DNA from 2 places in the Microbacterium abyssi genome. Region 2 is predicted to be linked to the other one. Evidence: riboswitches for the same ligand, from Rfam matches in the RefSeq annotation. Region 2 holds a riboswitch; the other holds the start of a gene.
What was found. Region 2 has a riboswitch for thiamine pyrophosphate ahead of thiM (hydroxyethylthiazole kinase). Riboswitches for the same ligand answer to the same signal wherever they lie in the genome.
Positions count from the first base shown of each region.

Region 1 (14,648 bases), 770 kb from region 2:
TGGCCACGAGCTGGCCGCAGGCGCCGTCGATCTCCTTGCCGCGGGTGTCGCGGAGGGTGGTCGGGATGCCGGCGTCGTTGAGACGGCGGACGAACTCGGCCGTGACGTCCTTCTCGGACGCGGTCCACACCGACTCCGGGGTCGGGTTCAGCGGGATCGGGTTGACGTGCACCCAGCCGCGGCCGCGCTGGTTGAGCTTCTCCGCCAGCAGGTCGGCGCGCCAGGCGTGGTCGTTCATGTCCTTGATGAGCGCGTACTCGATCGAGACGCGGCGGCCGGTCTTCTCGTAGTACTCGCGTGCGGCATCCAGCGCCTCGTCGACCTTCCAGCGCGAGTTCACCGGGATGAGCTCGTCACGCAGGTGGTCGTCCGGCGCATGCAGCGACAGCGCGAAGGTGACCGGGATGTTCTCGTCGGCGAGCTTCCTGATCGCCGGCACCAGTCCGACCGTCGACACGGTGATGCCGCGGGCGCTCATGCCGAGTCCGTCGGGCTGAGGGGCGACCATGATGCGCACGGCATCCATCACCCGCTTGTAGTTCGCGAGCGGCTCTCCCATGCCCATGAAGACGATGTTCGAGACGCGCTCCATGCTGTGATCGTCGGCCTTCTTGCCGCCCAGGCCGCCCTCGGCGATGAGGCGGTTGGCGCGGACGATCTGCTCGATGATCTCGGCGGTCGACATGTTGCGGGTCAGCCCCGCCTGGCCGGTGGCGCAGAACGGGCAGTTCATGCCGCAGCCGGCCTGGCTCGACACGCACAGCGTGATGCGGCCGGGGTAGCGCATGAGCACCGACTCGACGAGCGCGCCGTCGTGCAGTCGCCACAGGAACTTGATCGTGTCGCCGCGATCGGTCTCGAGACGACGCACCTCGGTGAGCAGCGGCGGCAGCATCCCGGCTACCAGCTCCTCGCGCTGCGAGGCAGGGAGGTCCGTCATCTCGGCCGCGTCGGACGTGTAGTGCGTGAAGTAGTGGGTCGAGAGCTGCTTCGCGCGGAAGCCGGGAAGCCCCAGCTCCTTGACCTTCTCGGTGCGCTCGGCGGGCGTGAGGTCGGCGAGGTGCACCGGCGGCTTGCCGCGCTTCGGGCTCGCGAACTGCAGCAGCGGGCGGCCCGACTCGTCCGTCTTCTGGGTCCAGCCCTCGGTCCGCGGGCGCACCTGCGGTTTTGCGGGACCCGTCGAGCGGATGCGGGAGTTCTCGGTCATACCCTCCAGGGTACGGGCTCGCGAGTGAGAAGACGCTGGAGTGCTCGGCATCCCGCGCACTTGTCATTACAGGTTGTGATCCGGGAGAATGGGACCGCACCCCGATCAAGGAGCCTCATGACCGACCGTCTCGCCCGCGCACGCACCACCGGCGTCCTCGCCGTCCTGCGCGCGCCCTCCCCCGAGCTCGCCCTCGAGACCGCCGAAGCGATCATCCGCGGCGGCATCACCGGCATCGAGGTCACGTACTCCACGCCCGACGCCCCGGCCGTCATCCGTGAACTCATCGCCCGGCACGGGGATGCCGCCTACATCGGCGCCGGCACCGTAACGACCGCCGAGCAGGCGCGGGACGCGGCCGACGCAGGCGCCGAGTTCCTGGTGAGCCCCGGCACCCTGCCCGACCTCACGCGCGCGATGCTCGACACCGGCGCCGTCGTCATGACCGGCGCGATGACGCCGACCGAGGTCATGGGCGCGCTGGCGCTCGACGTCGACGTGGTGAAGATCTTCCCGGCATCCCTCGGCGGGCCCTCGTACCTCGGCGCGCTCCGCGGACCGTTCCCGGATGCTCCGCTCATGCCGACCGGCGGCGTGAAGCCCGACAATCTCGCCGACTGGTTCGCGGCGGGCTCGGTGGCCGTCGGCGCCGGCGGCGACCTGGCGAACTCCGCGTCGATCAAGGCCGGGGACTGGGACGACATCACGCAGCGCGCCGCGCGTTTCGCAGCCGCGCTCTCCGCAATCCGCGGCTGAGCGTGATCGAACTGCTGCCGTGGGCCTGGGCCGCCCTCGGCATCGCCGCCCTGACAGTGGGGCTGGCGAAGACCGCGATCCCCGGTGGCGGCATCCTGCCCGTCGCGATCTTCGCGACCGTGCTCCCCGCGCGCACTTCGACCGCAGCGCTCCTGCTGCTACTGATCGTCGGCGACGTTTTCGCGCTGATCGCCTATCGTCGGCATGCGCATTGGCCGACGCTGCTGCGGCTCGCCCCGGCCGTGCTGGTGGGGCTGCTGGCCGGGTTCGCGTTCCTCGCGATCGGCGATGACGCCCTCGTGCGCCGCGCGATCGCCGTCATTCTGCTGGCGATGATCGCCGTGACCCTGTGGCGTCGCTGGCGGCAGCGCCGCCAGGATGCCACGCCCACCGCGCACGGTCTCGTCGCGGCATCCGCCTACGGCGGGTTCGCCGGCTTCACGACCATGGTCGCGAACGCGGCAGGACCGGTGATGTCGATGTACTTCCTCGCCATGCGCACGCCGGTGCAGGTGTTCCTCGGCACCTCGGCGTGGTTCTTCGCGATCGTGAACGTGTTCAAGGTGCCGTTCCTCGCTGGCATCGGACTGTTCGATGCCGAGGTGCTGCTGATGGATGCCGTGCTCGTCCCGCTCGTCGTCGCAGGAGCGTTCGCCGGGCTCTGGCTGGCACGCCGCATGAAGCAGCAGGTCTTCGACCGCATCGTGATCGGCCTGACGATCGTCGGCGCGGTGTACCTGCTGTTCTGAGTCGGTCGCCTGTCCGGAAAGGTGCGGGTGTCACGGCATCCGACCCGCCGCAACCCGGACACGCTCCGGAGGCATGTCCGGGAAGGTGCGAATGGATGCCGTACGCACCCACAACACCCCGGACATGCTGCGGTTGGCGCGACGGCGCGGGCGACGACGGGCGCGGGGCGACGGGTCAGTCGAGGAAGATGTCCGGGAACAGCCGGTCGTCGGGCGTGCCGGGAATCGCGGCGTAGCCGGAGAAGTCGGTCACGCCGTCCGCTTCCAGGACGTCCTCGACGATCAGGCTCTGCCCGGTGTACTCGGCTGCCGTCTTCGTGAGCACGGCGTATGCGGCATCCGCATAGATGTCGGCGGTGCGGCTGGCGGCCATGACCTTGTCGCCGCCGAGCAGGTTCTGCACCGCGGCGGTCGCGATCGTCGTGCGCGGCCACAGCGTGTTCGCCGCGATGCCGTCCGATGCGAACTCTGCGGCGAGGCCGAGCGTGACCATGGTCATGCCGTACTTCGCGAGCGTGTAGCCGGTGTGCGCGCCGAGCCACTTCGGCGTCGGGTTCAGCGGCGGGGACAGCGAGAGGATGTGCGGATTGGCGGCCTCGCGCAGCTGCGGGATCGCCGCGCGCGAAAGCATGAACGTGCCGCGGACGTTGACGTCCTGCATGAGGTCGTACTTCTTCGCGCCGAGATCGAGCGAGCGCGACAGGTCGATGACGCTGGCGTTGTTGATGACGATGTCGATGCCGCCGAACTCGCCCTGCGTCGTCATGACCGCCTCGGTGATGTCGTCGTCCTCGCGCACGTCGCCGACGATCGGCAGCGCGTTGCCGCCGGCCGCTCGGATCTGCTCGGCAGCGGTGTGGACCGTGCCCTCGAGCTTCGGATGCGGGGTGTCGGTCTTCGCGAGCATGGCGATGTTCGCACCGTCCCGCGCGGCGCGCAGCGCGATCGCGAGGCCGATGCCGCGGCTGCCGCCCGACATCAGGATGGTCTTTCCGGCCAGGGTGGTCATGTCTCTCCTCGGTTTCGGGTCGCAGATTCTGCTGTCATCCGCGGCTCAGAACGGCAGAGAACGCGACCTGAGCAGCTGAATCGGGTCACTTGGGCGCCATGCGGATGGCACCGTCGAGGCGGATGGTCTCGCCGTTGAGGTAATCGTTCTCGACGATGCTCTGGACGAGCGCGGCGTACTCCGCCGGTTTTCCGAGGCGAGCGGGGTACGGCACCTGCTCGCCGAGCGAGGCCTGCGCGGCCTCCGGGAGCCCGGCGAGCATCGGCGTCTCCATGATCCCCGGGGCGATCGTGCACACGCGGATGCCGTACCGGGCCAGCTCGCGCGCGATCGGCAGGGTCATGGCGTGCACGCCGCCCTTGGACGCCGAGTACGCCGGCTGGCCGATCTGCCCGTCGAACGCGGCGACGGATGCCGTGTTCACGATGACCCCGCGGTCGGTCGACCCGGCCGCGGGGTCGTTCTTGGCGATGACCGCGGCCGCCTGAGAGGTCAAGTTGAACGTGCCGACCAGGTTGATGCGGACGATGCGCTCGAAATCGGCGAGCACCGCGGGGTTGCCGTCCCTGTCGATGACCTTGGCGGGCGGGGCGATGCCCGCGCAGTTCACGACGATCCGCAGCGGCACGTGCTCGTTCGCCGCGGCGACGGCGGAGGCAGCATCCTCAGCGCTGGTGACATCGCCGGGGGCGAAGGCGCCACCGAGCTCCGCAGCCATCTCCGCGCCGGCGGATGACGGCAGATCGAGCAGCGTGACGTGCGCGCCTGCGGCGGCGAGCGCACGCGCGGTGGCGAGGCCGAGGCCGGAGGCGCCGCCGGTGATCAGCGCACCGGATCCCTGAATCTGCATGGGTTCTCCTTCGAACGATTCTGCAACTCGGTCTCAGCATACGCGGTGCTCAGTGTCATCCTCTGGCGTCCGCGGGCGCTGAGGTGTTGGCTGGAGCCATGGAACTGCGTCGCAAGCGAGCCTACGACACCGCCGAAGCCTCAGACGGCTTCCGCGTGCTGGTCGACCGGCTGTGGCCGCGGGGCGTCTCGAAGGAGCGGGCGGAGATCGATCTGTGGGCGAAGGACGCCGCGCCCAGCCCCGACCTGCGCAAGGAGTGGCACACGGCATCCGATGCGGACTGGGATGTGTACGCCAACCGCTACCGCGCTGAGCTCGCCGGCGAGAGCGCGCCCGCGCTCGAGGAGCTGGCCGACGAGTTGAAGACGCACAAGGTGGTCACGCTCGTGTACGCGGCCCACGACGAGAATCACAACCATGCCGTGGTGCTCGACGAAGCGCTGCGGGAACTGCTGTGATGACGATCCCGACGGGTGAAGTGGTCGTTCCGGCACAGGTGCGGGAGCTCGCCCGCGGCGCCGACCTGACGCCGGTATGGCACAACGACTACGGCGGAATCACCTTCCGCGCGAGCGGCGACTTCGACCCGTTCTACATCAAGTGGGGTCCGCGGAACCTCGAGTTCGCATTGCGCGATGAGGCCGAGCGGATGCGGTGGGCGGAGCGATGGATTCATGTGCCCCGTGTTCTCGACCACGGGGAGGACGAGACGCATGAGTGGCTGCTCACCGCAGCGATCGAGGGACGGAGCGCCGTCGATCCGCGCTGGGTCGCCGATCCTGCGACAGCGGTGCGAGCCGTCGGCGAGGGCCTGCGTGCGATGCATGATGCACTCCGCGCGCGGGAGTGCCCGTGGGACTGGAGCGTACCCGGACGGATCGCGAACGCCGAGTCACGCGGCATCCGGGTGCCGAGCGCCCTGCGAGACGCACCGCCGATCGACCGTCTCGTCGTCTGCCACGGCGACGCCTGCTGTCCGAACACCCTCGTCGGCGATGATGGCCGCTGGATCGCCCACGTCGACCTCGCGCTGCTGGGCACCGCCGACCGCTGGGCGGACATCGCCGTGGCATCCATGAGCACCGAATGGAACTATGGCCCGGGGTGGGAGGATGCACTCATCGAGGCATACGGTCTCGAACCCGACCGCGAGCGTCTCGCCTACTACCGCGATCTGTGGAACGCGACCTGAACGGGAGCCACGATGCCGCATCCGCTGATGTTCTCGCCCGACGATCCGCTGCTGGCGCGCGTGCGGGAGATCGCGCTCGCGCTCCCCGAGGCCGATGAGAAGGTCAGTCATGGCCGACCGGCTTTCTTCACGCAGAAGGTGTTCTGCTATTTCGGCGGCTCGCAGCGGATCAATGAGGAGTGGGTCGCGCACGACGCGGCGATCATTGTGCGGCCGGATCCGGATGATGATCCCGCCCTGCGGCAGGATCCGAGGTTCTGGGTGCCGGCGTACCTGGGCCCATCGGGCTGGCTCGGCATCGACATCGACGAGGGCACGGACTGGCAGGAGATCGCAGAGCTGATCGACGCCTCGTACCGCGTGACGGCACCGCGGCGGCTCGTGAAGGAGCTCGACGAGCGCTGACCTCAGCCGGCGACGGACGGCCCGAGGATGAAGTTCCAGGTGCCGAAGACGACGGCGGCGGTGATCGCCGCGGCGGGGATCAGTATCCCGATCAGCACCAGCACGGTGTCGCCGCGGTCCCACCGTGACGGTCGCGCCCAGCTGCGGGCGGCCGGGCCGCCGAAGCCGCGCGCCTCCATCGCCGTGGCGAGCGACGACCCGCGCCGGATCGCGAGCACGAAGAGCGCGAACGCCATCCCGATGCCCCGCCGGATCCGCCCCTGATCGGCCACGCCGCGCGCCCTGCGCGCCAGTGCGAGCGCCCGCCAGTCGTCGGCGAGCAGTCCGAGCATCCTCATCCCGGCCAGCGCGCCGATCACGAACCGTGCCGGAAGGCGCGCCCGCTGCGCCAGATCGTCGGCGAGATCGGTCGGATCGACCGTGACGAAGAGCACGATCGCCGGGAGGCCGATCGCCAGAACGCGCACGGCCGTCGCCGCGGCGAGCGCGAGCGACCCGTCACTGACGCGCATCACGAACCACTCGAAGTGGATGGTCCCGCTCGTCGCGCCGTAGAGCGCGATCGTCACGGCGCTGAGCGGAGCGGCGATCCACAACACCGCGGTGCGCAGCCAGAACTCTCTCGCACGGAGCCCCGCGAGCAGCAGCAGCGGTATCTCCAGCACCAGCGCGACGGCGGCCGAGAGCACATCGATGGTCAGGATGAGGGGGATGCTGACCAGCAGCGCCGCGGCGAGTTTTGCCAGAGCGCTGCGCGGTGCGATGGGGCCGGAGCGCTGGACGCGACCGGAGTCCGCGGAGAGGTCGGTCATCGTCCGACCTCGATCCGCCGCGCGTGCAGCGCCCGCAGCACATCCTCGTCGTGCGAGACGACGACGATGGCGGTGCCCTGATCTCGCAGGCGCGCGATGATCGCCACGAGCTCGGCCCAGGTCGCGGCATCCTGCCCGAAGGTCGGCTCGTCGAGCACGAGCACGCGCGGCCGGGTGGCGAGCGCCGCGGCGACCGTGAGGCGCCGTTTCTCGCCACCGGAGAGCGTGTACGGGTTCGCCTCGGCCAGCGCGCTGAGACGAAGGCGCACAAGCAGGTCATCGACCCTGACGGCCACCTCGTCGGGGCCGAGGCCGAGCGCGCGGGGGCCGGTCGACAGCTCCTCGCGTACCGTGCGCGCCAGGAGCTGATGCTCGGGGCTCTGCAGCACCGCACCGATCCGGGTCAGCAGCGCGCGCGATGACCACCTGCCCGGTTCGGGCTTCTCGCCGGCAGCGAGCGCGGCGGATGCCGTCACCCGGCCGCTCTCGGGCGCGATGAGGCCCGCGAGGGTGAGGCCGAGCGTCGACTTGCCCGCGCCGTTCGGGCCCACGACCCCGAACACCTCACCTGCGCGCAGGCCGAGGTCGAAGGGACCGGCGACCGGCACGCCTCTGCGCCGCGCGACGACGAGTCCCTCGGCGCGCAGCAGCTCCTCTCCCGGCGGAGCGGCGGGCGGCGGGGGGAAGACCGGCGGATGCCCCGGAACCCATACCCCGGCGGCGGCGAGCTCGTCACCGCGGGCGCCGAGCACGGCATCCGGTGTGCCGTCGGCGAGCACGACCGTCGTCTCGCCCTCGACGCCGCTCCCGCTGCTGCCGAGGACGATCACGCGATCGACCAGGGGGAGCCACACGTCGATGCGGTGCTCGATCACGACGAGCGTCGCCCCGGTCGCGTCCAGCACGCGCTTCACCGCGTCGCGCACTTCGCCGACCCCGTCGGGGTCGAGGTTCGCGGTCGGCTCGTCGAGCAGGATCGCGCCCGGGCGCATCGCCAGGACACCGGCGAGCGCGAGTCGCTGCTTCTGGCCGCCGGACAGCGCCGCCGTCGAGTGCTCCAGTGGCAGATCGAGGCCGACCGCGTCCAGAGCGGCGTGCACGCGCGGCCAGATCTCCTCGCGCGGCACTCCGAGGTTCTCGCACCCGAACGCCACGTCGTCGCCCACCCTGGCGAGGATCGTCTGGGTGTCCGGGTCCTGCAGCACCATGCCCACGCGCCCATGGGCCTTGGCGGCCGGCATCCCGTCGATGAGCAACTCGCCGACCTCCTCGCCCTCGTCGGCACCGCCGAGCACGCCGCCAAACGCCTGCAGCAGGGTCGACTTGCCGGATCCGGATGCTCCCAGCAGCAGCACACGCTCGCCCGGGGCGATCGTCAGCGAGACGTCGCGCAGCGCCCAGCGCAGGCGGGTGGCGTAGCGCCACCCCCACGACCGGGCCTCCAGCGTCGCGGGGATGGGCGCCGCGCCCTGGCCTGCCGGGATCGTCACACGCGCGCGGTCGCCGCGCGTCCCGAGGCGAAGCGGTTCAGGGCGCCGGTGGCGGCGAGACCGCGGGCGATCAGCCATCCACCTAGACCGGCGATGACGGCACCCGAGACGGTGGTCGAGGCGATGTACACGCTCGTGAACAGCAGGTCTGCGCCCGGATACCAGAGGATGCGGTCGTTGATGCCGCAGGCGAGTCCTGCACCCGCGCCGGCGAGGATGGCAACCGGCAGACGCCACACCCCGTAGAGGAAGATCAGGAAGATCAGTTCGGCGCCCAGCCCCTGCACGAGGCCGGAGGCGATCGTCAGCGGGCCCCACTGGTTGCCGATGAGCGCCGAGATCACCGCGGCGACCAGTTCGGTGTAGAGGGCGGCGCCGGGCTTGCGGATGATGAGGCCGCCGAGCACGCCGGCGATGAGCCAGGGACCGGCGAGCAGACCCTGCACGCCGGGCAGCAACGGCTTCAACAGAGTGCTCGGCGCCTCGTAGCCGACGTTCCACAGCAGGAAGATCACGGCGCAGGCGACGGCGATGACACTGGCGACGACGATGTCGACGACGCGCCAGCGCCACAGATCCGGGCGACGGAGACCCTTCGCGGTGGTTGCCGAAGCAGACATGGGTGTACTCATCTGAACTCCTCCCTGCGCCGGCATGATCCGGATCAGGTTCGACGGTCGAAGCGCGGTTCGCTTCCTCTCAGCCCGGCTGGCCCGGACTCCCGTGGTTGTGAAGTCGATCATACCCACTGCACTCCGGCCGCGGCTTCACGCCGGCACGCGCGCGATTGGGTAGCGTGAACTGGTGATCTCCGACGATGTGACGCCTGCTGCAGGCGCGACGACCCGACGCGCTCGGCGCGCGATCCGTCGTGCGGCCGAGTTGTCGCGCACGCCGACGCTCCCGTTCAGCGATGCGGACGCCACCACTGTCCTCGAGGCTCCCCTCCCCCGACCCGCGGAATCCGCGCCCGAGCAGGTGGATGTAGCACCCGATGCTCTCGATGAGGCACCGGCGGCCGACCTGCCGCCCCTGCGCGCCGAGGACTCTGATCCCGTCGAGGAGAGCGCGGCCGAACGCCTCGTGGAGTGGGCGGGCCCGTCGCGCCCGGCGACCGCGCTGAGCTGGCTCGCGACGACCGATGTCGCGGAATCCAGCCGCCCTGCCGATCTCAATGCGATAACGATGGACGGCCCGGTCACGGATCTGCTCGCGGATGCGAAGCTGCGACCCGCACTCCTGCACGGTCGATGGCTGGTTCCGCTGGGAACCCTCGCCACCTGTGCCATCGCGTACAGCGCGAGCATGCTGGTGTGGCCGCTGCACGAAGTGCCGCCGATGGTGCAGCCCGTCGAGTTCGCGACCGTGGCATCCGCGCCCGCCGAGATCGTGTGGCCGTCGGCGGGCAGCGCCGGTCTGAGCATGGCAGGCGTCTCGTCCGCGGCATCCGCCACGCAGGCTGTGTCGATCGCCAGCGTGACGAAGGTGGTCAGCAGCCTGATGGTGCTCGATCAGATGCCGCTGCAAGTCGGCGAGCAGGGGCCCGAATTCGCCTTCGACTACGGCGACACCCTGGAGTACTGGGATTACCGCAGTGCCAACCAGTCCGCGCTCGACGTTCCCGTCGACGGCGTGCTGACGGAGTACCAGCTGCTGCAGGGCACGCTGATGGGGTCGGCGAACAACTACATCGACCGGCTCGCACGAGAGATCTGGGGTTCGGACCAGCAGTTCGCCCAGGCCGCCGAGTCGTGGCTCGCCGAACGCGGCCTCGACGACATCACGGTCGTGACGCCATCGGGCTTCGACGAGGGCAACATCGCCACCCCGGAGGCGCTGCTGCGCCTCGGCGAACGCGCCATGCAGAATCCCGTGTTCGCGGAGATCGTCGGCACGGTCAGCGCTGAGATCCCGGGAGCGGGGCTGGTCGAGAACACCAACGGGATGCTGGCAGATCCCGGCGTCGTCGGCATCAAGACCGGTACGCTCGTCGGCTGGAATCTGCTCACCGCGAAGGACGTCACGGTCGGCGACACCACCGTGCACCTCTACGCATCGGTGCTGAACCAGAGCGACGACGCGGAGCGGCTCGCCGTGACGCGTTCGCTGTTCGATCAGGCCGAGGCTGCGCTGGCGACGATCTCTCCCGCTCTGCCCTCTGGCACCGTGGTCGGCGAGATCAGCACCCCGTGGGGCACGAGCGTCGACATCGTCTCGGATGAGGATGCGACCGTGGTGCTGTGGGACGGCACCACCGCGACCGCCGCTGCCACGTTCGATCTGGGCGACCAGCGCGCAGACGGCGAGGACGTCGGCACGGTCACGGTGACGGGCCCCGTGGACCAGGCGACCGTCGACGCGTCGCTGGCGGAGGAGATCGCGGGCCCGAGCCCCTGGTGGCGCCTGACGCACCCGCTGGAGCTGCTCGGCCTCAGCTCGAAGTGACGTGAACGGGGTGGACGGTCGCGTCGCGCCGCCCACCCCGTTCACGTGCGTCACCGCTCGGCGGGCTCGTCCACCGTCTCGGTCGCCTCGGCCTCACCAGACGCGACGACGGGAACCGCGTCGGTCATGGCCTCTTCGGCATCTATATCGGTCGCAGCCTGCTCGAACTGCGACTGGTACAGCCGCCAATAGGCGCCCTGCGCCGCGATGAGCTCGTCATGCGAGCCCTTCTCGACGATGTCGCCGTGCTCCATCACGAGGATGAGGTCGGCATCGCGGATCGTGGAGAGGCGGTGCGCGATCACGAACGACGTACGGCCCTTGCGGAGCGCCGCCATCGCGTGCTGCAGCAGCAGCTCGGTGCGGGTGTCGACCGCGCTCGTCGCCTCGTCGAGGATCAGGATCGACGGCTGCGACACGAACGCGCGGGCGATCGTGATGAGCTGGCGTTCACCGGCGGACACGTTCGAGGCGTCCTCGTCGAGAACCGTCTCGTACCCCTCGGGAAGGGCGTGCACGAATCGGTCGACGTACGTCGCCGTAGCCGCTTCGATGACCTCTTCATCGGTCGCGGTGGAGCGTCCGTAGCGGATGTTCTCGAGGATCGATCCTGCGAACAGCCACGGGTCCTGCAGCACCATGCCGGTGCGTGAGCGCAGCTCGGAGCGGGTGACGCCGGCGATGTCCTGTCCGTCGATGAGGATGCGGCCGGAGCTCAGCTCGTAGAACCGCATGATCAGGTTGACCAGGGTGGTCTTCCCCGCCCCCGTCGGTCCGACGATCGCGACGGTCTGCCCAGGCTCGACCCGGAACGACAGGTCCCGGATCAGCGGGCGATCCGGCGTGTACGAGAACGACACGTCCTGGAACTCGATGACGCCGCGGCCTTCGACTGCGGGATCGGGCAGTGAAGCGGCATCCTGGGCGTCGGCCTCCTCCTCATCGGCGTCGAGGAAGTCGAACACGCGCTCGGCCGAGGCCGTACCGGACTGCACGACCGCCGCCATGCCGCCCAGCTCGGACAGCGGCTGCGTGAACTGCTGCGAGTACTGGATGAACGCCTGCACGTCGCCCAGGCGGAGCTGCCCGCTGGCGACCATGAGCCCGCCGAGCACCGCGATGCCGACGAAGGTCAGGCTGCCGACGAAGGTCATGGCCGGCATGATGATGCCCGACAGGAACTGCGCCTTGAAGCTCGCCTGGTACAGCTCCTCGTTCTCGGCCTGGAAGCTCTCGAGAGCCTCCTGCTCGCGACCGAAGACCTTGACCAGCGCGTGACCGGAGAAGGACTCCTCGACGCGGGCGTTCAGACGTCCGACCTTGCGCCACTGGCTGCCGAAGGCCTTCTGCGAACGCGGGCCGATGACGCCGAAGATGACGCCCATCAGCGGCAGTGCGACGAGCGCGACCAGTGCCAGCTGCCACGAGATCGAGAACATCATGATCAGCACGCCGATCACGGTCAGGACCGACGTCAGCGCACCGGACAGCGACTGCTGCATGGTCTGCGTGATGTTGTCGATGTCGTTCGTGACGCGGGAGATCAGCTCACCGCGCTGCACCTTGTCGAAGTAGGACAGTGGCAGCCGGTTGATCTTCGCCTCGACGGATTCGCGCAGGCGCCACATCGTGCGCACCATGATCACGTTGATCACGTACCCCTGCAGCCAGCTGAGGAGGGCGGCGACCACGTAGATCGCCAGCACGGCGATGATCACCCAGCGCAACCGGTCGAAGTCGATGCCGGCCCCGACCTGGAAGCTGTCGAACGCGGCGACCATGTTGGCGAAGTCGTCCTCGCCCTGCGATCGCAGCATCTCGACGACCTGCTCCTGCGTCGTGCCGGCCGGTACGCCGTTGTCGCCGAGCATCTTGGAGATGTAGCCCTCGTAGATGAGGTTGGTGGCCTCGCCGAGCACCTTCGGGGCGGCGACGGTCAGCACGACGCCGATCGCTCCGAAGAACGACACCAGCACGAACCAGAGTGCGGAGGGCTTGAGCAGCCCGATCATCCGCCCGAAGCTCCTGCCGAAGTTGTCGGCCTTGCCGGGGGCTACGGCATCCCAGTCGCCGGAGTTCTGACGTGCTTGCTCGGCGAGCTCCGCCTCGTACTGCTCGTCGGGGGTCAGCGTCGCGGTCGGGCCGACCTTCGTGTCGATGGGAGCCCCTTCGACGGGCTCGGGAAGCGACGTGCTCATGCGTCCACCCCCAGCTGCGACTCGACGATCTCGCGGTAGGTGTCGTTGCTGGCGACGAGTTCCTCGTGCGTTCCGACGCCGACCATCTCTCCTCCTTCGAGGACGACGATGCGATCGGCGTCCGTGATGGTTGACACGCGCTGGGCGACGACGATCTTCGTCACCTGCGGCAGTTCTCGCCACAGCGCTTGCCGCAACCTCGCGTCCGTGGTCAGGTCGAGCGCCGAGAACGAATCGTCGAAGACGAGGATCTGCGGCTGGTGCACCAGGGCACGGGCGATCGCGAGACGCTGACGCTGACCGCCCGACACGTTCGTGCCGCCCTGTGCGATGCGGGACTCGAGCCCCTCGGGCATCTCGGAGACGAAGTCCTTCGCCTGCGCGATCTCGAGCGCATGCCAGAGTTCCTCATCTGTGGCATCCGAACGGCCGTACCGGAGGTTCGAGGCGATCGTCCCGGTGAACAGGAACGGACGCTGCGGCACCAGGCCGATCGTCTTCCACAGCGCGTCCATGTCGGCTTCGCGCACGTCTACGCCGCCGACCCGAACGGCACCGCCGGTGACGTCGAACAGGCGGGGCACGAGCGAGACCAGGGTCGTCTTCCCGGCACCGGTCGACCCGACGATCGCGACGGTCTCGCCGCGCTCCGCGCCGAACGAGATGTTCTGCAGCACGGGTGCATCGGCTCCCGGATAAGTGAACTCGACGTTCTCGAACATGACCGTTCCGGGAACGGGGAAGTCCGTGGCACCGTCCTCAGGGCGCTCGAGGGTCGACTCCGCGTCGAGGACCTCACCGACGCGCTCCGCGGAGACCGCGGCGCGGGGGATCATGATCGCCATGAAGCTGGCCATGATCACGCCGCCCATGATCTGGCCGATGTACTGCATGAAGGCGAACAGCGTTCCCACCTCGACGTTGCCGTTCTGGACCTCGAGGCCGCCGAACCAGATGACACCGACGACGGTGACGTTGAGGATCAGCATGAACAGCGGGAACAGCAGTACGAACAGCGAGCCGATGTTGCGGCCGAGGATCATGAGGTCGGTGTTCGCCTCGCGGAACCGCTCCTCCTCCACGCGCTCTCGGACGAACGCACGGACGACGCGCACCCCGGTGAGCTGTTCGCGCATGACGCGGTTGATCTGATCGAGCTTGCCCTGGTTGCGCCGGAACAGCGGCACCATGCGCCCGATCACGAGTACCGCCGCGATGAGCAGGACGGGGACCGAGACGCCGATCAGCCAGCTGAGCCCGACGTCCTGCTGCACGGCCATGATGATGCCGCCGATGGCCAGCATCGGGGCCATGACGAACATCGTCGCGCCCATCATCGCCAGCATCTGCACCTGCTGCACGTCGTTGGTGTTGCGGGTGATGAGCGATCCGGCGCCGAACTGCGAGACCTCTCTCTCAGAGAAGCCGCTGACCCGCGCGAACACGTCGGAGCGGATGTCGCGCCCCACGCTCATGGCGGCTTTGGCGGCGAAGTAGGTCGCGATCACGGAGCTGACGATCTGGCCGAGGGAGAC
Region 1 is NZ_CP063815.1:2,945,841-2,960,488, forward strand. Features, by position in the region: gene rlmN (dual-specificity RNA methyltransferase RlmN) at 1-1,207, opposite strand, end outside; gene IM776_RS14195 (bifunctional 4-hydroxy-2-oxoglutarate aldolase/2-dehydro-3-deoxy-phosphogluconate aldolase) at 1,325-1,963, shown strand; gene IM776_RS14200 (sulfite exporter TauE/SafE family protein) at 1,966-2,712, shown strand; gene IM776_RS14205 (SDR family oxidoreductase) at 2,888-3,721, opposite strand; gene IM776_RS14210 (SDR family NAD(P)-dependent oxidoreductase) at 3,807-4,571, opposite strand; gene IM776_RS14215 (DUF488 domain-containing protein) at 4,670-5,029, shown strand; gene IM776_RS14220 (aminoglycoside 3'-phosphotransferase) at 5,029-5,763, shown strand; gene IM776_RS14225 (MmcQ/YjbR family DNA-binding protein) at 5,791-6,168, shown strand; gene IM776_RS14230 (energy-coupling factor transporter transmembrane component T family protein) at 6,171-6,980, opposite strand; gene IM776_RS14235 (ABC transporter ATP-binding protein) at 6,977-8,548, opposite strand; gene IM776_RS14240 (ECF transporter S component) at 8,467-9,090, opposite strand; TPP riboswitch at 9,093-9,205, opposite strand; gene IM776_RS14245 (D-alanyl-D-alanine carboxypeptidase family protein) at 9,275-10,915, shown strand; gene IM776_RS14250 (ABC transporter ATP-binding protein) at 10,966-13,113, opposite strand; gene IM776_RS14255 (ABC transporter ATP-binding protein) at 13,110-14,648, opposite strand, start outside.
Region 1: linked by a shared signal. The riboswitch ahead of IM776_RS14240 (ECF transporter S component) and the one ahead of thiM (hydroxyethylthiazole kinase) in region 2 are both predicted to bind thiamine pyrophosphate.

Region 2 (14,648 bases):
CGCCGGGACCCGCTCCCCGCGCGGGACATCGTGCACATCGTCGCGCTGGGGATGCTGGCGACGATCACCGGCTTCGCCTGGCAGGCCATCGCCGGGATCGTCACCGGCGACCCTGGAGCGTACCTGGCCACGGAGCTGTCGTGGCGTCGGAACTGGGGTGTCGGAGAGGGTGCGTTCATCCCGTTCGACGGCTGGGTGCAGGCGGCGCAGTTCTGGTTCGCGCAGTGGGGAATGCCGGGATGGTGGGGATTGATCGCCCTTGCGGTGCTCGTGCTGGCCGCCGCGGGGATGCTGTTCGCTCCGCAGGTGCGCCGCCTCGGCGCCGATCTGCGTCTGTGGAGCGCGAGCTACCTGCTGTACCTGCTCGCGGTTTTCTTCCCGCAGTCGAGCACGTTCCGGCTGCTGATCCCGCTGACTCCGCTGGCCGGAGCGCTCGCCGTACCGCGGTCGAGGGCCTACCGCATCGGCGTGCTCGCCCTCTGCCTGCTCGGGCAGTGGGTGTGGATCGACCAGGTCTATGCCCAGGGAAGCACCTTCTGGCAGGTGCCCTGACGACTCGAGGCGCTGTTGTTCACGATGTATTACCCATCAGCGACCGCAGGGGCGGAAGCATACCGATAAACTCGATGCATACCACCGAGGGAAAAGGAGCCACGATGGCAGCGATGAAGCCGAGGACCGGAGACGGACCCATGGAGGCCGTGAAAGAGGGACGACTCATCATCGTGCGCGTTCCGCTCGAGGGCGGCGGCCGTCTGGTCGTCTCTGTCAACGATGAAGAGGCGAAGGAACTGCACGATGTCCTTGCGGGCGTCGTGAGCTGAACCTCAGTTCTCATGCGAGGGGCGGTGGATCTTCGGATCCACCGCCCCTCGTCGTCACAGCGTCTTTTCGAAGATTCCCATCCGATTCTCCGACGGGTCCGAACGACTCATTGTGCGGCGAATGTCGCACGGAACGGAAAGGAACATCATGCGTAAGATGACACGACTCGGACTCATCAGCACGGCGGGTGCCGGCGCAGCCGCCCTCGCGATCGCAGGTTTCGCGCTGCCGGCCACGGCGGCGGAGACCTCGGACAGCACGCACGAATCCACCTCCACCTCGACCGACTTCATGAGCTCGATCGAAGGCCTCCAGGCCTGGGTCAGCGACACGGTCCTCGGCAGCGGAAACGACACTGCAGTCGGCAACGTCGACGGCGGTCTCATCAACGCTCCGGTGGTCGAAGGACCGCTGGTGAGCGACTCCCTTGACGGCGACGTGCTCTCGGGCAACGACACCCCGGTGGCCTCCGGCAACGAGGTGTCAGCGCCGGTCGGCTCGGGCAACGACGTCTCGGCGCCGATCGACGCGCCGGTCGGCTCGGGCAATGACGTCTCCGGCAACGAGGTCGGGTCCGGCAACGCGGTCGGGTCCGGCAACGACTCCGGTGTCTCGGTCGGTGACATCGGCGCAGACGTCGATGACCTCGTCGGCGATGTGTCGGGCGACGTCGACTCGATGCTCGGCGGCATCCTGGACTGACCAGTTCGATACGAAAAGCGGCGTCCCGGTCCAGGCCGGGGCGCCGCTCTCGTGAGTCGCGATCAGTCTGTGCTGAGGCTGACCAGCTGCAGCAGTCCCTCGCCGGCCGTGGAGATCGCCGCGAGAACAGCGGGGGACTCCTGGGTCTCCTGCACGAGCGAACGGTAGGCGCTGGTGACGGCGTCCCGCTGCACCGGGTCGGCGGTCCTGCCGCCGGCGAGGACACGCGGCACTGCGACGATGCCGCCGCTGCGTGCCAGGCGCAGTCCGTGCTCGACGTACTCGATCACGTTCTCCGGATCGGCGTCGACGAGCACGATGTCGTAGGAGGCCTCATTCATGCGCGGCAGCACGTCGGCGGCGCGGCCGGTGATGAAGCGGGCCTTGGTGCCGGGGATCTTCGCCTCGCCGAAGCTGCGGCGTGCGGCGACCAGGTGCTCCGGCTCGTTGTCGATCGAGGTGAGCACGGCGCCCGGCGCTCCGCGCAGCAGCCACAGGCCGGATACGCCTGCGCCGGTGCCGATCTCGACGATGGAGCGGGCATTCGTGGCTGCGGCGAGGACCGCGAGCTGCGCGCCGACGGCGGGGCTCACGGAGGCGACGCCCAGTTCGAGCGCGTGCGTGCGAGCGCGCGCGATCGGCGCGGGCTCCACGATCGCCTCGCGGATATAGCGTGCGTTCGCGTCGTTCTCGCTCATGACCTTCTCCTCCGGCTGCAGCCTCCAGGGTATTCGCATGCCGAGTTCTTGGCCGTGAGGCGCGGCGGGTAGCCTGTGTACATGGATTTCGGCCTCACCATCGAGAAGCTCTTTCTCATCGGGGTGATCGCTGCGTTCATCATCGGTCCGGAGCGTCTGCCGAAGGCCGCCGAGACGTTCGCGAGGTTCGTCCGCAGGGTCGGCGAGTACCTTCGCGACACGCGTTCTCGGATGCGCGACGAGATCGGTCCCGAGATCGACGAGGTCGACTGGCGAAAGCTCGATCCTCGTCAGTACGATCCTCGCCGCATCATCCGCGACGCCCTGCTCGAGGACGGTCCTGCGGCGACGGCTACCGCAACTGCGACGGCCACCGCGGCCCCGGCCGCCGCGGCGGCGGCCCCAGAAGCCGTCTCGACACCTCGGCCTCCGAGGACGCGTCCGGACTTCACGCGCGACGCCCCGCCGCCGTACGACGTCGAGGCGACCTGACAGGCGCGGCTCAGATCTTCGACTTGAGCAGCGCGACGTCGGCGTCGCTCAGCAGGCTGCGGGGGATGACGGTGACCACGGAAGATCCGCGCAGGCGCAGGACCACGGCGTGGGCGCCGACCCGCACGGAGCGGAACGTCGCATAGGTCACGTCGGAGACGCCGTTCTTCGCGATCATCCTGATCGACTCCGGCTCCAGCTCCACTCGCACCGCCGACCCTGAGGGCATCGCGGCGCTGAGCGCGCGTCGCGTGGATGCCCGGGTGAAGATGATCGAGGCGACGATCAGGGCGGCGATCGCGAACATGGTCCAGGTGAGGGTGGTCGCCTGCTCCGGATCGGCACCGCCGATCATCGACAGCACGACGGCGTTCACGATGAAGGCCGCGACGAGCGCGGTGTAGGCGATGACGGCGAGAGGACGGGTGAGCGTGTAGATCACGGTATCCCACGTCATACCGCGAAGCAGCTCAGCATCGACGACGAGGGAGCGGGAGGAAGAGCTGGTGGTCACCTCACGAGTCTGTCACGACTCCGATGCGGACCGCCTGGTGACAGCGATCGGCAGAGACCTTCCGGACAGGCTCCTGCCGCGCTGCGACAGCCCTTCCGCGAGCGCGCGGACGGTGCGCGCCGCGGCATCGTCGGGGTCGCTCAGGACGATCGGGAGGCCGGCATCCCCTCCCGCGCGCAGCGCGGGGCTCAGCGGGACCGAGGCCAGAAGCGGAACCTCTTCGTCGCCCTCGGACAGCGCGGCGGCCACCTCCGCGCCGCCGCCGGATCCGAACAGATCGACGGTGGTTCCGTCCGGAAGGGTGAATGCGGCCATGTTCTCGACGACGCCGATCACGTGCTGACCGGTCTGGCGGGCGACCAGGCCGCTGCGGATCGCCACGTCGGATGCCGCGGACTGCGGCGTGGTGACGACGAGCACCTCGGCGTGGGGCAGGAGCTGCCCGATCGAGATCGCGATGTCGCCGGTGCCGGGAGGCATGTCGATGAGCAGCACGTCCAGGTCGCCGAAGAACACGTCGGTGAGGAACTGCTGCACCGTGCGGTGCAGCATCGGACCGCGCCAGGCGACGACCGCCTCGCCGTCGCGCAGGAACATGCCGATCGAGATGGTCTTCACGCCGTGCGCGACCGGAGGGAGCATGAGATCGTCGATGCGCGTCGGCTGAGTTCCGGCCGGGATTCCGAGCAGCCCCGGGATCGAGAAGCCGTGCACGTCGGCATCCACGAGTCCGACCGCCAGGCCCTCCGCGGCCAGCGCCACCGCGAGATTCGCGGTGATCGTCGATTTGCCGACCCCGCCCTTGCCGCTGGAGACGAGGATGACCCGGGTCAGCGAATCCGGACCGAACGGCATCTGACGCGCAGGGCGCCCATCGCGGAGTTTCTCGGTCAGCGCCTTCCGCTCGGCGGGGGTCATCACGCCGACGTCGACCGTCACGTCCGCGATTCCGTCGACGGATGCCGCGGCATGACGCACGTCCGATTCGATGCGATCCGCGGCGGGGCATCCGACGATCGTCAGCGCGATGCCGACCGACGCTCGATCGCCGTCGACGCTGATGTCACGGAGCATGTCGAGCTCGGCGATCGGCCGACGCAGCTCCGGATCGGACACCGCGCCGACCGCCGCGCGGACGCGCTCTGTCAGCGTCATGGTCGCGTGCGACGCGGCCTGGTCGAGACGGGGCCGGTGCGCGTGTCGGCTGGAGCGTCGCCGTCGTGCTCGTCCTCGAGGTCTGCGAGCAGCGCGCGCAGTTCCTGGCGAAGCACGTCGCGCGTCACGGCCTGGGAATTGCGCTCCTCGAGCGCCATGCGAAGCGCGACGATCTCACGGGCGAGGTACTCGGTGTCGGCGAGGTTGCGCTCGGAGCGCTGACGGTCCTGCTCGATCTGCACCCGGTCGCGGTCGTCCTGTCGGTTCTGCGCGAGCAGGATGAGCGGGGCGGCGTACGACGCCTGCAGCGAGAGGATGAGCGTCAGCGCCGTGAATCCGAGGGCGGCGGAGTCGAATCGCCACCAGCCGTTCTGCTCGGCAACGACGGTGTAGACCATCCACAGCGCGCAGAACAGGGTCAGGATCGCCAGGAACGTCGGCGTGCCCATTGCGCGCGCGACCCACTCGGTGAACCGTCCGAACCGGTCGCGCGACGCCGGTCGCTGTCGTGTTGCCCCGCGGCCGAGCGGGGCGTCGAGGCCGGAGCGGTCGCTCTTCGCCATCATCGTGCACCGCCCTTCGTCATCGAGTCATCGGAATCCTGCGTGCGCCAGTCGTCCGGCAGCAGATAGTCGAGCACGTCGTCGATGCTGACGACGCCGACGAGGCGCCCGGCGGCATCCACGACGGGCAATGAGACGAGGTCGTAGCTCGCGAGCAGGCGGGCCGTCTCGGCTGCCGAGGCCGTCGCCGAGATCGGCTCCATCGTCTCGTCGACGATCGCGCCGAGCCGCTCATGCGGCGGGTAGCGCAGCATCCGCTGGAAATGCACGACGCCGAGCAGGCGCCCCGTCGGGGTCTCGAACGGCGGCAGCGTGACGAACACGGCGGCCGCCAGCGCGGGGTGCAGTTCATGGCGGCGGATCAGTGCGAGCGCCTCGGCTACGGTGGCGTCGGCGGACAGGACGATCGGCTCCGTGGTCATCAGACCGCCGGCCGTGTCCGGACCATAGCTGAGCAGGGTGCGGACGTCCTCGGCCTCTTCGGGCTCCATGAGGTCGAGCAGCTGCTCGAGCCGTTTCTTCGGCAGCTGTGCCAGCAGGTCGGCCGCGTCGTCGGGCTCCATGTGGTCGAGGATGTCGGCGGCACGCTCGTCGCCGAGGCCATCGAGGATGTGCACCTGGTCCTCTTCGGGCATCTCTTCGAGCGCGTCGGCGAGTCGGTCGTCCGGAAGCTCCTCGGCCACCTCGATCAGGCGCCGCTGCGGAAGGTCGAGCAGCGTGGTCGCGAGGTCTGCGGCGTGCAGTTCGGAGTACGACGCGACCAGCTGCTCTGCGGACTGCGATTCGCCGGGCGTGCGCTTCTCCGCGACCTCGTTCCAGGCGGCGAACGTCGTCGGGCCCTTCGCGAACGGCGATGCGCTCGTCTTCGGCTTGCGCAGGAAGAGCTGGCTGACACTCCACTCGCCGAGACGGTTCGGCTCGATCGCGACATCCTCGATGACAGCGCTGCCGCTGCCGTCGGCGAGCTCGACGCGGCGTCCCAGGAGCTCGGCGAGCACGCGCACCTCGCCGGGGCGCGGCTGGAAGCGGCGCACATTGATGAGGCCGGTCGTGAGCACCTGTCCTGCGCGGATCGAGGTGACCCGTCCGATGGACAAGAACACGTGGCGACGGCCGGGGATCTCGACGACCAGGCCGATCACGCGGGGGGAGACGGTACTTCGGTACACGATGACGACATCCCGGACCTTGCCGAGCCGGTCGCCCACGGGGTCGAAGACGGCGCAGCCTGCCAGGCGCGCGACGAAAACCCGTTGTGTGCTCACGCGTCCAGCGTAGTCCGCGGACCGCGGAACCCGGGCTGCCCGGGGGTGCGCGTGGAACAATGGGGGAATGAGCATGTTGAACCGTCCTGCGAACGGCACGGCCGTCGGCGAGGCCGTCGCATCGGTCCGCGAATACGAGGCCGCCCAGAAGACGGTGTCGAAGCTGATCGCCGCCGAGGTGCCCGCCCGCGACATCGCGATCGTGGGGCAGGGGGTGCGAACGATCGAGCGCATCACCGGACGTCTCGGCTATGCGGCCGCCGCCCGTTCCGGTGCGGTCAACGGCGTGCTCATCGGATTGCTGCTCTCGGCGATCCTCGTGATCGGCAACCCGGATGCCCCGATTCAACTGTTCGTGGGATTCGTGTTCATCGGCGTCGCTCTCGGCATGATCCTCAGCCTGGTGACCTACGCGATCGTCCGTCGCCGCCGGGACTTCGCCAGCGTCACGCAGCTCGCCGCCGACCACTACGAGGTCACCGTGCTGCCCGCGTCGCTCGCGAAGGCGCGCGAGGCGCTCGGAACGTCACCGCGCACTCAGGTGGTGCGGCCGCCGGCCGACCTCGACGAGCCGCCGCGCTATGGCGAGCGCGTCGCCCCCGGGGCGGATGCCGCCGCGGCACAGGCGCCGGCCGGGCACGTCATCCCTCCACGTCCCGCTGACCCCGCTCCGCAGTACGGTGAGCGGGTGACGCCGGAAGAGCCCACGACAGAGTCCTCGGCACCCGCAGAGGCCGCAGCACCTGCGGCCGACGCAACGCCTGCTGCTGACGCCGGAATCCCGGCCGAGGACGAAGCACCGAAGAAACGCGACGACGGCGAGAGCTGACGTGCCGTTCGACGTCGAGCTCCCGAAGGGATCTGTCTCGGTCTCGACGGCGTGGGGCGAAGGCTCCGGCCGCGGCATCGTGCTCGTCGCGCACGGTGCGGGCGCGGGCATGGAGCATCCTTTCCTCGTCGGACTCACCGACGCCCTGAACGCAATCGGTTTCTCGACGCTGCGATTCAACTTCCCGTACCGCGAACAGGGCAGGCGGATGCCGGGGCCGGCGGCCCACGCGATCGCGACCTGGCGCGCCGCGGTCGCACACGCCCGCGTGCGGATGCCGGATGGTCCGCTGTGGGCGGCCGGCAAGTCGTACGGCGGGCGGATGGCGTCGATGGCCGTGGCCGACGGTCTCGAGGTCGACGGTCTCGTCTACCTCGGCTATCCGCTGCATCCTCCGGGGGAGTCCGAGAAGCTGCGCGCCGAGCATCTGCCGTCGATCGCTGTGCCGCAACTGTTCGTCGAGGGCACGAACGACCCCTTCATCCAGCCGACCTCCCAGCTCGAGGACGTCGTCGGGGCCTGCCAGGACGCCCGCATCGTCTGGATCGAGGGCGGCGGCCACTCCTTCGAGGTGAAGGGGCACAAGCGTCCTGCCGATGAGATCGGCGCATCCCTCGCGCCGCTCATCGGGGACTTCGCCGATCGCTGAGCTCGCCGTCCGGCAGCGGACGACACTCTCGTGACGGGGAACGGATGGCTGTCATCTGGCATGCATGGCAGCCATGTGCGGCCCTCAGCGGGGGACCGCGGACCCGCTCAGCGGTGCTGCCAGCGGAACAGCACGAGCCGCAGGGCCGCGCCGATCTTCATCGGCACGATCTCGCCGAAGCGGTGCTCGTCGGCGCGGACGAGCCGCTCGGCAAGATCAGGGCGCTGCTGCCACAGATACTCCCGCGCGACCTCGGCGTGCGGTGAGTTCGACACGATCTTGATGACATCGGCGTGTTCGATCAGGGGGATCGCGTTCTCGATGTTCTCCCACGTCGAGCGGCTGTCCGGCTCGAGCACGATGCGCCCGGTGTAGCCGAGCTCCTCGCGCGCATACTGCTCCATGAGCACGGCTTCAGGGGTATCGCCCTCGACAGTTCCGCCGCACATCACGACGGCGCTGTCTGCCGTGCGATCCCGCGATCGGATGCCGGCACGCACCCGGTAGCGGTTCACGAAGTTCGCACGGTCGCCGTGATTGCCGTAGCCCAGGACGACCACGGCCTCAGTGCGCTCCGCACTCGCATCGTCGTCGGTCCCCGCAGCCGTGCCCAGCGTTCGCCAGCTGGAACGCCAGTGCACGTACTCGGCCCACGCTGCGGCTGATGCGTAGGTTGTGAAGCCCGCCCAGAACAGTCGGCGCAGGCTCCAGCGGGAACGGCTCAAACCCTCAGACCCCTCGCGATCCATGCCTCGATGTCCGAGACCGTGCGCGGGATGTCGGCCGACAGGTTCACCGGACCGTCCGCGGTCATGACGATGTCGTCCTCGATGCGCACGCCGATGCCGCGCAGCTCCTCGGGCACCGTGAGGTCGTCGATCTGGAAGTACAGCCCCGGCTCGATCGTGAAGACCATCCCGGGTTCGAGCACGCCGTCGTAGTACATCTCGCGTCGCGCCTGCGCGCAGTCGTGCACATCGATCCCGAGGTGGTGCGAGGTGCCGTGCACCATGTAGCGACGGTGCTGGCCACCGGCATCCGCGTCGAGTGCCTCTTCGGCGGTCACCGGGAGCAGGCCCCACTCGGCCGTCCGCTTCGCGATCACGGTCATGGCCGCCTCGTGCACCTCACGGAACTTCACGCCGGGACGAGCAGCCGCGAACGCGGCATCCGCCGCCTCGAGCACAGTCTCGTACACCCGGCGCTGCACGTCCGAGAACGTGCCGCTCACCGGGAGCGTGCGGGTGATGTCGGCGGTGTAGAGACTGTCGGCCTCGACTCCGGCATCCACGAGGATGAGGTCTCCGGGGATCACGGCCCCGTCGTTGCGCGTCCAGTGCAGGTAGCAGGCGTGCGGACCGGATGCCGAGATCGTGTCGTAGCCCTCGCCATTGCCGTCCTCGCGTGCCCGGCGGTGGAACACGCCCTCGACGACGCGCTCGCCGCGGGCGTGCGTGGCCGCATCGGGCAGGGCGCGGATGATGTCGTCGAACCCGCGTGCGGTGATCTCGACGGCGCGGCGAATCTCGGCGATCTCGTACTCGTCCTTCACCAGGCGCAGCTCCGAGACGAACCGCTCGAGCTCGGCATCCGCCAGCGTCACGTCTTCATCGGACGCAGCGAAGGCGGCCAGGTGATCAGTGGCGACCGCGAGGTCGGCCGAGACACCCGCGAGCGAGGGGCGAGGGCCGATCCAGAACTCGCCGACCGTGGCGTCTGCGTAGAACTCGGTCGTGGTGCGGTCCGCGCGCTCGCGGAAGTACAGGGTGATGTCGTGGCCGGCATCCGTCGGCTCGAAGACGAGCACCGAATCCGGCTCGGTGTCTGTCGCCCAGCCGGTGAGATGAGCGAATGCGGAGTGAGTACGGAACGGATAGTCGGTGTCGTTGCTGCGCTGCTTGAGCGACCCGGCCTCGATGACGAGCCGCTTGCCGGGGAACGCCGCAGACACCTTGGCGCGACGGGCGGCTGCGAACGCGGCCTGCGGGCGGGCGGCGGGCAGCGATTCCGGGCGATCGGCCCATCCGGTCGAGATCGTCTCGAGGAAGCCGCGGGGGAACGGCTGCTTGCGGTTCGTGACGGGGGCCTCTTCGATCGTCTCGTTCTCTGCGGTGCTCATCCATCCAGTGTCTCACTCCTGCGTAGGGTGGGGAATGTGGTGCTCCTCCTGGATCTGGTGCTGGTCGTCGTGTTCTGCGTGATCGGGCGGCTCTCGCACGCCGAGGGGATCTTCGGCGACCTGCCCGGTCTGCTGAACACGATCTGGCCGTTCGTCGTCGCGCTGTTGATCGCTCACCTCGTGCTGCTCGTTCGCCGGGTGCGTATCGAACGGATGCTGCCGGGCCTGGTGGTCTGGGCGATCACGGTCGTGTTCGGCCTGCTGCTGCGCGCGGTCAGCGGTCAGGGGACGGCGCTGCCGTTCATCATCGTGGCCACTCTGACGCTGGCACTGTTCCTGCTCGGCTGGCGCGCAGCGCTGGCGTTCGCGCGACGAATGCGAGCGTCAGCGCGACTCGAATAAAACTACGATAAACCTCCATAGGTTCTCGTTGCGAATAGATCAAATCTGCTAACATGGCTTCATGGAGCAGTTCTTCGATGATGTGGGTGATCGGCCTCGTGATGCCGCGTTCGTCATCGGGTCTGCTCTGGATGATCTGCAGTGCGCGGATATCGATCTGAATCGGTATGCGGCGCGGCGTGGGGCGCAGATCGCGGATGCTGTCGCTCTGGCGCGCCGGAACCCCGAGGTGTTCGTGCTGGAGGACGCACAGGATGCGGCTGATCAGGCTGAGCGTGCGGCGGTCTCCGATATCGCCCTGCGGCTGAAGCGGTCCGAGGAGGACGTGCAGGCTGAGCTCGCTGTCGTGCAGGCCGCGATACGGTGCCTGCCCACCTTGTGGGGGCATGCGCGGGACGGGTTCGTGTCGATGTATCTCGTGACGCGGACGGTGGGGGCGCTGGGCAGGGTGCGGGCTCCCGCGAATGCCACGGCGGAGCAGCAGGAGGCCGAGCGCGAGGCGGCGCGACGGATCGATGAGGCGACCTCGGAGTGGGCGTTCACCTGTTCCCCGGTCAACTTCCTGCGCCGCCTCAAGCGCCTGACCGACCGACTCGACCCCGAACCCGCGGAGGTGCGTCATACCCGTGCGGTGGCCGACCGGCGGGTGTGCGTCGAGCATGTGGACGACGGGATGAGCTGGTGCAACGCCTACATCCCCACCACGGAGGCGCTCGCCGCCGACCGGCGGCTCACCGCGACGGCGAAGCAGGTGAAGAAGAGCGACCCGTCCGAGACGCGCACGATCGCGCAGATCCGCGCCGACCTGTACTCCGAGTGGCTGCGCGGGGTCGGCACCGACCGGGCCGCGCAGACCAAGATCTTCGTCACCATCCCCGTCCAACTCCTCGACGACGCCGACGCCGACGCTGTCGACCTGCCCGAAGAGACCGCCGAGATCGTCGGCCACGGCCCGATCGACCCGCTCACCGCGAAGCAGCTGCTCCTCGACACCGGCGTCTTCCGCCGGGTGATCGTCGACCCGATCCGCAGCGTGATCGTCGACATGGACCGCCGCAGCCGCCACGCCACACAAGCCCAGCGCGACTGGCTCATCCTGCAGCACGGCACCTGCGCGAGAGACGGCTGCACCCGACTCGCCCTCGACGCCGACATCGACCACAACACCCCCTGGGCACAAGGCGGCACAACCAACCTCGAAGACCTCCGGCCCCTCTGCCCCAGACACCACGTCGACAGGCATCGAACCCGCGCCATCTACCGATCCCGCCCCGACGGGACCGTCGAAGTCACCACCCCCACCGGATACCGCAGCGCAGCCCGCCACCCGAGACTCGCGCCACCGAGCGTGCCGCCCCCGCACAGCCCGTCCGCGATCTCGTCGCACCACCGTTCTGAGCAGCTCACCTTCCGAGCGGGCCTAGACTGATGCGCAGTGACACGGGGTGCCGCAATGCGCGGCTGAGATCACACCCGTCGAACCTGATCTAGCTCGTACTAGCGAAGGGATGTCCGCCTTGAGCGACCGTCTGCGTCCATCGTCCATCTGCTCAGTCGCAGAGGAGGCCGCACCACTCCTCGAACGGGTGCGCACCACCTCACCCCTGACCCACTGCATCACCAACTCGGTGGTCACCGGCTTCACCGCGAACGTTCTGCTTGCGATCGGCGCCGCGCCCGCGATGGTCGACATCGTCGATGAATCGGGCATGTTCGCCCGCGTGGCCTCCGGTCTGCTCGTGAACCTCGGCACGCCCGCCCCTGAGCAGCGGGCCGCAACTCACGAGGCGGTGGCAGGCGCCGTGGCCGCCGATACACCGTGGGTGCTCGACCCGGTCGCCATCGGAGCGCTCCCGGTGCGGACCGCTCTGGCCCACGAGCTCGTCGCGCAACGGCCGTCGGCTATCCGGGGCAACGCGTCGGAGATTCTCGCTCTCGCTCGGATGAGCGCCGGAGGCAGGGGAGTGGATGCCACCGACAGCCCGGATGCCGCAGCGGAAGCGGCGGCATCCCTCGCGGTCCGATTCGGCAGTGTCGTCGCCGTCTCCGGTGAGGTCGATCTGCTCACCGACGGCGAGCGTGTCATCCGAATCGCGAACGGCGACGTCCTCCTCACCCGCGTCACCGGCGGCGGCTGCGCCCTCGGCGCGGTGATGGCGGCCTTCCTCGGAGCGGCGCGCGGCACCGGCGTCTCCGCTCTGACCGCCGTGGCCTCGGCGTCGCTGTTCTATGCTGTCGCGGCCGAGCGTGCGGCGCAGCAGGCCGCGGGCCCGGGATCGTTCGCGGTCGCGCTGCTCGACGCGCTCTCGAGCACGACCGCGGACCACGTCGCCGAATCGGCGCGCGTCGAGTCCCTCCTCGCATGACCGCGGATCTGTCCGTCTACCTCGTCACCGATGCCGCACTGTGCGGTGACCGCGGAGTCGCCGCGGTGGTCCGTGAAGCGGTCGCCGGCGGGGTGAGCTTCGTCCAGTTGCGAGACAAGACGGCCTCGGATGCCGAGATCGTCGAACAGCTCATCGAACTCTCCGAGATCACGGCCGGTCGCGCTGCCCTGGTCGTCAACGACCGTCTGGATGCCGCCATCGAGGCACGCCGCCGCGGCGCTCGAGTCGACGGCGTCCACCTCGGACAGGGCGACGCTTCGGTACTTCGTGCCAGAGAACTGCTGGGACCGGACGCGCTGATCGGGCTCACGGCCAACACGCACGCACACCTCGAGGCTGTGCGTGCGCTGCCGCCGGGAACGGTCGATCACCTCGGCGTCGGCGTCATCCGGCCGACGAGTACAAAGTCGGATCATCCGCCGGCGCTGGGCATCGAGGGGTTCCGAGCCATCGCCGCAGCGAGTCCCGTGCCGTGCGTCGCCATCGGCGGGGTCGGCATCGACGATGCCGCCCCGTTGCGGGACGCCGGGGCGGCGGGCGTGGCCGTCGTCTCCGCACTGTGCGCAGCCGAGGACCCGCGTGAGGCGGCTCGTGCTCTCCGCCGTCGGTGGTTCGGCACCCGGGGGGTGCCGCGGGTGCTCAGCATCGCCGGCAGCGATCCGTCCGGAGGTGCCGGGATTCAGGCCGACCTCAAGGCGATCGCTGCGAACGGCGGTTACGGGATGGCGGTCGTGACCGCCCTCACTGCGCAGAACACGCGGGGCGTCCGCGCCGTGCACGTGCCGCCGGTGCAGTTCCTCGCCGAGCAGCTGGACGCGATCTCCGACGACATCGCCGTTGACGCCGTGAAGATCGGCATGCTCGCGAACGCCGATGTCATCAGGACCGTGAAGGACTGGCTCGAGCGGGAGCGGCCCGAGACCGTCGTGATCGACCCGGTCATGATCTCAACGAGCGGTGATCGACTGCTTGATTCCGCGGCGGAGAGCGCGCTGTTCGAGCTGCTGCACAGCGCCGACATCGTCACCCCCAACCTCGCCGAGCTCGCTGTGCTCGGCGGGACAGATCCCATCACCGAGTGGGAACACGCGAAGGAGGTCGCGGCTGCTCTCGCGACTCGCCTCGACGCAACTGTCCTCGTCAAGGGCGGGCATCTCGGTGGTGCCGAATCGCCTGACGCCCTGGTCACCGCACACAGCACCGAGGAGTTCACGGGCGGGCGCATCGCCACGGACGCCACGCACGGCACCGGCTGCTCGCTCTCCTCGGCGCTGACGACACGCCGCGCGACAGGCGAAGACTGGCGTGACGCACTGCGCGCCGCTCGCGCGTGGCTGCGGGAATCGCTGCGCGCGGCCGACGACCTCGGCGTCGGGCACGGAAACGGGCCGGTGCACCACTTCGCGGGTCTCTGGAGCCGCGGGGGCCTCACGACTCACCCGACGCCGGAGGAGCTGAGAGCCCAGTGGTGGACGCGCATCGGCGAGGTGCGTTCGGACATCGACGCGCTGCCGTTCATCCGAGCGCTCTCCGACGGCACTCTCGAACGCACCGTGTTCCTCGACTATCTCGCGCAGGACGCCCTTTACCTGGGCGAGTACGCCCGAGTTCTCGCGGAGGCCGCGAGGCTGGCGCCCACGCGAGAGGAGCAGGTGTTCTGGGCCAGAGGTGCCAACGGCGCCATCGCCGGTGAGATGGAGCTGCACTCGTCGTGGTTGGTCACCCGGTCAGGTGCCGGGTACGTCGAACCGAACGCGGTCACGACTGCCTACCTCGATCACCTGCGCGCTGCCGGGTACCGCGGCGACTACGACGAGCTGATCGCCGCCGTGCTGCCCTGCTACTGGCTGTACGCCGACCTCGGTGCTCGTCTGCGTCGGGGCGATCTCGGCGCGTATGCGCGTGATCCGGAGCATCCTTACGCCTCCTGGCTGCGGACGTACGGCGACGACGTCTTCGCGCAGACCGCTGAGGAGGCGATCGGTCACGTCATCGCCCGGGCGTGCGCGGTCACGGAACAGACACGTGCGCGGATGTTCCATGCTTTC
Region 2 is NZ_CP063815.1:2,171,670-2,186,317, reverse strand. Features, by position in the region: gene IM776_RS10655 (hypothetical protein) at 1-552, shown strand, start outside; gene IM776_RS10650 (DUF3117 domain-containing protein) at 657-824, shown strand; gene IM776_RS10645 (hypothetical protein) at 973-1,527, shown strand; gene IM776_RS10640 (O-methyltransferase) at 1,590-2,225, opposite strand; gene IM776_RS10635 (twin-arginine translocase TatA/TatE family subunit) at 2,307-2,717, shown strand; gene IM776_RS10630 (hypothetical protein) at 2,728-3,231, opposite strand; gene IM776_RS10625 (Mrp/NBP35 family ATP-binding protein) at 3,244-4,386, opposite strand; gene IM776_RS10620 (DUF1003 domain-containing protein) at 4,383-4,949, opposite strand; gene IM776_RS10615 (magnesium transporter MgtE N-terminal domain-containing protein) at 4,949-6,214, opposite strand; gene IM776_RS10610 (YflT domain-containing protein) at 6,282-7,043, shown strand; gene IM776_RS10605 (alpha/beta hydrolase family protein) at 7,045-7,692, shown strand; gene IM776_RS10600 (YdcF family protein) at 7,800-8,417, opposite strand; gene IM776_RS10595 (aminopeptidase P family protein) at 8,414-9,811, opposite strand; gene IM776_RS10590 (DUF3054 domain-containing protein) at 9,848-10,213, shown strand; gene IM776_RS10585 (HNH endonuclease signature motif containing protein) at 10,275-11,642, shown strand; TPP riboswitch at 11,645-11,739, shown strand; gene thiM (hydroxyethylthiazole kinase) at 11,731-12,579, shown strand; gene IM776_RS10575 (bifunctional hydroxymethylpyrimidine kinase/phosphomethylpyrimidine kinase) at 12,576-14,648, shown strand, end outside.